DNA from 2 places in the Kandleria sp. genome. Region 2 is predicted to be linked to the other one. Evidence: predicted binding sites of a transcription regulator. Region 2 holds the regulator's gene; the other holds the start of a gene.
What was found. Region 2 encodes Rex, which represses fermentation and respiration genes when NADH is low (regulators of the CRP and FNR family bind a similar motif). Its sites were predicted from a motif close to GTGAANNNNTTCAC; they were not measured.

Region 1 (3,436 bases), on a different contig from region 2:
ATGTCTCACGTATGTTAAGATTTCCTATCTTAAAAGAAACAGAAATGCCTAAGAGCTATACTGTGACATTTAAGAACTATAATGGAGATGTTATTCATAGTGAACAGATCAATGAAGGTGAAACGCTTAATGCGTTGAGCTTTGAAACACCAAAAAGAGAATCTACTAAAGAGAAGGACTATGTCTTTGTAGGATGGATGGGTCCTAATGGTTTTCTTACAAGCAGACAGATTACCAATGTGCAGGTTACTAATGATGTCACATACACCGCAACATTTGTAGAGTATACAAAAGATGCTAAGATTGAAGATTATCTTCCTGAAGGAATGACACAATCACAGCTTAATAATGCGATTGAAGATTATATTAAAAAACAGGCAACTGTGAATCCTCAGGCTAATGTTAACGAGAAAGAACTTCAGAAATATATTTCCTCATATCTAAAAACGGATGTAGGCCAAAAGATGGTACGTGACTACATGAAAAAGTATGCTCAAAGCTATATGAAAACATATCAGAAACAGATGGCTTCAAAGATGAAGAGCCAGATGTCTTCTTATATGAAAAAGTATATGCAAAATTACATGAAGAAATATATGAGTAAACTAAAAGGTTCAATGAATATGAATCTTTCTAAAGATCAGCTTCAGGTATTATTGGCTCAGATGTCTGATACGACACCTACAAGTTATGATGAAATGCTGTCAAAGCTTTCTTATTATACTGAAGGACAGCCTTCAAAGATTTCCATCTATCCTAATAGTTTTGATGGAAAGGAGAAGGTTGATAAGTTTATCAACAGTTATAATAAGCAGGTAAGCGATGATAAAGAGAAAGTCACTTATACTGATCTTATTGGCGTAGTTACCAAGAACATTACGTCTATTGTAGATACAATCAGTTATGTGCTTATTGCCTTTGTGGCTATTTCACTTGTGGTATCTTCTATCATGATTGCGATTATCACTTATATTTCTGTATTGGAACGTACGAAAGAGATCGGTATTTTAAGAGCGCTGGGTGCTTCTAAGAACGGTATTTCTAAGATATTCAATGCGGAGACATTTATTGAAGGACTGCTTTCAGGGGTATTTGGGATCATTGTGACATTGTTGCTATGTATTCCAATCAATGCCATTGTGAAGTCGCTTGTCGATGTTGATCAAGTGGCAAGATTGCCGCTTGAATATGGCGTGATTCTGATTTTAATCAGCGTATTCTTGACTTTGGTGGCAGGGTTCTTCCCATCAAGAATTGCTGCTAAAAAAGATCCAGTTACTTCGTTAAGAAGTGAGTAGAGAAGAGACGATTTTCGTCTCTTTTTTAGTAAAATGACATATATTTTGATTGTTAAAAGTTAGGCAAAAAAAGAAATTGTTGGCTCATAATGGTCAAATTTCTCTAAAATGTAAGCGTTTGACAGTGTATTGGTGATGATGATATAATCTACTAATATGAATATGATAACGCATTCATTTTGGAAAAATAGAAACTGGTAACGTTTACAAGAAACTAAAAACCTAATTCGTGCATTTTTTCACAAATAAATCTTGTGTTTTATATATTCATAGTGTACTATGACGATAGACAAAATAAAAAAAGAGTATTTTGTAAATAGATGGAGGACATATTATGGCTGAAAAGAAAGTAACAAAAGATGTCAAAGAATGGCAGACTACAGAGCAAGTTGATGCTGCAATTGACGAAATGGTCAAGAAAGCACAGGCTGCTCTTAAAAAGTTTGAACAGCTAGATCAGGAAGCTGTAGACTACATCGTCGCAAAGATGTCAGTTGCAGGACTTGATCATCATGGATCATTAGCCGAAATGGCAGTTAATGAAACAGGGCGTGGGGTATTTGAAGATAAGGCTGTGAAGAACTTATTTGCTTGTGAGTATGTAACAAACAATATGAGACATACTAAAACAGTTGGAATCATCAATGAAGATCCATTAACTGGTATTACTGAAATTGCTGAACCAGTAGGTGTTGTAGCAGGGATTGTTCCTGTAACTAACCCAACTTCAACAGCTATCTTTAAATCATTGATTTCTATGAAAACTAGAAACCCAATCATTTTCTCATTCCATCCAGGTGCACATGATTGTTCAATTGCAGCTGCGAAGGTAATGTATGATGCTGCCGTTGCAGCCGGCGCACCAGAAGGATGTATTCAGTGGTTACCAATGTCATTAAAGAACGTAGAAGATGGTTCTTTATTGATGCATGCTACTAATGCATTAATGAATCACCCAGGTGTTGCTACTATTTTAGCAACTGGTGGTAATGCAATGGTTAAGGCAGCTTATTCTTGTGGTAAGCCTGCTTTAGGTGTAGGTGCTGGTAACGTTCCTGCATATGTAGAAAAGACTGCTAAGATTCCAATGGCAGCTAATGATGTTTATTTATCAAAAACATTTGATAATGGTATGATCTGTGCTTCTGAACAGAACGTTATCGTAGATAAAGAAATCTATGATGAATTCAAGAAAGAATTAGGTCGTTTCCATGTTTATTATGCTAACGCTGAAGAAAAGAAGAAACTTGAAAAATTCATGTTTGGATTTGAAGCTTACAGCGAAGGTGTAGAAAACGCTAAATTAAATGGTAAAGTTGCTGGTAAAAATGCAACTTGGATCGCTGAACAGGCAGGATTCAAAGTACCTGATGATGTACAGATGATCGTAGTAGAATGTAAAGAAATTGGTCCTAATGAACCAATGACAAGAGAAAAGTTATCTCCTGTATTAGCTATGGAAAAAGCTAACTCAACTGATGAAGGTATCGCTTTAGCAGAAGCTTCAGTAGAATTCAACGGGTTAGGTCATTCTGCAGCTATTCATACTGCTAATCATGATATCACTGTAGAATTTGGTAAGCGTGTAAAAGCTATCCGTGTTATTGAAAATGCACCTTCTACATTCGGTGGAATTGGTTCAGTTTACAATGCATTCTTACCTTCATTAACATTAGGATGCGGTTCTTACGGACACAACTCTGTATCTAACAACGTAAGTACAGCTGATTTATTAAATATTAAGAGAATAGGGAGACGTAACAATAATATGCAATGGGTTAAACTTCCTCCAAAGGTATACTTTGAACGTAATTCAATTAAGTATCTAAGAGATATGAGAGATATGGAAAAGGTTATGATCGTTACTGATAGAGGTATGTATAACCTTGGATATGTTGCTAAGATTGAAGATGTAATCAGAAGAAGACGTAATAAAGTTGATATTGAATTATTCTTCGACGTACAGTCTGACCCTACTTTAGAAGTTGTACAGGCTGGTGTAGAATTAATGAGAAGCTTTGAACCAGACACAATCATCGCTCTTGGTGGTGGTAGTGCAATGGATGCTGCTAAGGTTATGTGGTTAATGTACGAACATCCAGAAGTTAACTTCGATGATATTAAACAGAAGTTCATGG
Region 2 (3,436 bases):
CCACGAGAAAGTTGGCCATGGTTCCTCATTGACACCGGGGAAGAAAATAATATGCGTCATAGGCGCATATTTACTCCTTATTTCATTAATTTCTTCACGGATATCACCATGTAGAACGTGTCTTACCTCATTTACTGAATTAAAAGATTTCGCAACAGAAAATATAGTCTGGTCAATGATATTAAATGAAGGCATGTATATATCACGATGAAACAGCCATTCACGAAAATAACAGAAATGTTCATATGTTTCAAAAACATCTCTCATGAAGGCTGTATCTTGCCCGTATATCATATTATAGAAAATGTTAATACAATCAAATTCATTCATATGACCACCATCCTTGTTTCTATTTTATCAATATTGAAAAAAAGAAAAAAGGGCATAAGCCCTTTTTCATTAGAATTTAAGATTACGTGGAGTACGTGGGAATGGTTCAGTATCTCTGATATTGCCCATACCTGTCAAGTACATTAAGAAACGATCAAATCCAAGACCAAATCCGGCATGTTTACATCCACCGAAACGACGTAAGTCCATATACCACTGAAGTGTATCAGTTGTCATGTTCTTTTCTTTCATCATCGCTTCAAGAACATCGTAACGTTCTTCTCTCTGGCTTCCACCAACTAATTCACCGATACCTGGTACAAGAAGGTCACAAGCTGCAACTGTCTTCTTGTCATCGTTTAATCTCATGTAGAATGCCTTGATATCTTTTGGATAATCAGTTAAGAATACTGGACCTTTAACGATTTCTTCACAGATGTATTTTTCATGTTCAGCATTTAAATCCATACCCCAGTATACTTTATTTTCAAACTTCACACCATTAGCGATTGCTTCTTCAAGATATTCAATAGCTTTTGTATATGTCATACGTTCAAAGTGTGAATCTCTGACATGTGTGATTCTCTTGATACATTCTTTATCAATTCTTTGTTCAAAGAATTTCATTTCTTCAGGTGCATTATCTAATACATACTGAATACAGTATTTTACCATATCTTCGATAAGATCCATATCATCTTCAAGATCAGCGAAAGCAATTTCAGGTTCTACCATCCAGAATTCGCTGGCATGTCTAGTCGTATTAGAATTTTCAGCTCTGAAGGCAGGACCGAATGTATAAACATCTCTAAATGCCATAGCGAATGCTTCTACATGAAGCTGTCCAGTTACTGTCAAGTATGCTTCTTTACCAAAGAAGTCATTTTCAAAATCATCGTTGTCGATAGTAGTCGCTCTAAACATTTCTCCAGCACCTTCACCATCATTACCAGTGATGATTGGTGTATGCACATAAATAAATCCCTGTGACTGGAAGAATTCATGGATAGCCATTGATAAGACAGAACGTAATCTAAACATAGCGTAGAATGTATTTGCTCTTGGTCTTAAATGAGGAATTTCTCTTAAGAATTCAAATGAAGTTCTCTTCTTCTGTAATGGGTAATCTTCATCGCAGCTTCCTTCTACTTCAATTGCAGTAGCAACAATTTCAAATGGCTGTTTAGCTTCTGGAGTGATTTTAAGCTTACCGGTAACGTGGATTGATGAACCAGTTGAAATATGGGCAACTTCTTCAGCGTTCTTTAATGTTTCCTTTTCATAAACAATCTGGCAGTTTCTAAAATAAGTTCCATCGCTTAAGGCGATAAATCCGATTTTACCGCTATTTCTATTTGTTCTTACCCAACCTTCTAATTCAACGTATTCTAAACTATCAGTTTCCATTGGCTGGTTTGATAGAATCATTTCATATAATTCTCTTACTGTAATAAATTCAAACATTTTTTTACTCCTCTTCATTTGCTTTCGCTTTCATTTTAAGTTCGAGTTCCTGAATTGCCACAACAACATCTACATTCTGTACTTCGACTCCTTCAGGAACAGTAAAGTGGCTGTGAGTAAAGTCTACAATACCTTTTACTCCAAGCTTTACTAATCGATCTACTACACTTTGCACATCTTCTGAAATGGCGAGAATGGCAATCTTGCACTCTTTAGGGAATGATGATTCAAGATCTTCAATATTTCTGATCTCTACCCCAAATCTTTCTCCGATAATATTTTTATCACGATCATAAGCACAGACAATCTTGCCGACCGTGTATTTCCATCTGTTGTATTTTAATATGGCACTTCCAAGATTACCGACACCAAGAAGGATGATTGGTTCATCTAGTCCTAATCCCAACACTTCACTTAAGGCATCAATAATATGTGTTGTATCGTAGCCATATCCGCGTTTTCCAAGAGTTTCCTTCTGAGGAAGAAAACCAAAATCTCTTCTGATTGTTGTATCCTGGATATGCGTTACTTCTGAAAGTTCACTAGAAAGAAAACTTTCCTTTCCAGCCTGTCCCATTGTACGTAATGCTTTTAGATAAATTGGAAAACGTGCCATTGTCGCACGTGAAATTTTCTGTTTCTTTTCCACCATAAACTATCCTACACTTTCCTCTTCAAGATCATAATGTGGTTTCACGCTTATATCAAGCTCTGAAAACTTCTCATGACGATACATGACGCTTGCTGCTGAAGCAATCATAGCCGCATTATCTGTACAGTATTTCATTGGTGGGAAGATAACAGGAACGGGGCTCTTGGCCATCTTTTCTCTTAATCCCTTATTTGCGCTTACACCACCAGCTACAATGATTTCTTTTACATTAAGATCCACTGCTGCCTTAATGGCTTTTGTACTTAACACTTCCACAGCAACATCCTGGAATGTACAAGCTAAATCATTCTTTCTGACTTCTTCTCCACGCTGTTCAAACTTATGATTTAAATTGATAACAGCACTCTTCAATCCACTAAAACTGAAATTATAGCTGTCATCTAGAAGCGGTACTGGAAGATCGTAAGTATGTTCACCTAAGTGTGCCATACGATCGATTTCTGGTCCTCCAGGATAAGGGAGATGAAGTACTCTTCCGACCTTATCATAAGCTTCTCCGATTGCATCATCATATGTTGTTCCTACGACTTCAAAATTAAACTCGCTTTTCATATAGACAAGTTCTGTATGTCCCCCTGATACGACAAGGGCAAGACATGGATAATGAATTGTATTCTCAATTGCGTTGGCATAAATATGCCCAGCAATATGATGTACGCCAATAAGCGGCTTATTAGTCGCAATAGCTAAAGTCTTCGCTTCCTGCATCCCAACATGAAGCGATCCGACTAATCCTGGACCTTTTGTGACAGCTATTGCATCCACATCATCAATTGTGATATTGGCAGTACGTAAAGCTTCCTTCAACACTGTTGAAACGCATTCTACATGCTTTCTGCTGGCAATTTCTGGAACTACTCCACCATACTGCTTATGTATATCAATCTGTGATGCAACGACATTGGCCAATAATTCTTTTTCATCTTTAAGAATTGCGACACTCATTTCATCACAGCTTGATTCAATAGC

Region 1: a site for Rex is predicted at 1,528-1,541, ahead of adhE (bifunctional acetaldehyde-CoA/alcohol dehydrogenase). Genes of this name have one in related genera too.

What each region holds. Positions count from the first base shown of each region.
Region 1 is NZ_JAGBIX010000005.1:30,380-33,815, forward strand. Features, by position in the region: gene J6L95_RS00735 (ATP-binding cassette domain-containing protein) at 1-1,298, shown strand, start outside; gene adhE (bifunctional acetaldehyde-CoA/alcohol dehydrogenase) at 1,633-3,436, shown strand, end outside.
Region 2 is NZ_JAGBIX010000096.1:41,310-44,745, reverse strand. Features, by position in the region: gene J6L95_RS10310 (metallophosphoesterase family protein) at 1-330, opposite strand, end outside; gene asnS (asparagine--tRNA ligase) at 400-1,794, opposite strand; gene J6L95_RS10300 (redox-sensing transcriptional repressor Rex) at 1,799-2,446, opposite strand; gene tsaD (tRNA (adenosine(37)-N6)-threonylcarbamoyltransferase complex transferase subunit TsaD) at 2,450-3,436, opposite strand, start outside; gene rimI (ribosomal protein S18-alanine N-acetyltransferase) at 3,429-3,436, opposite strand, start outside.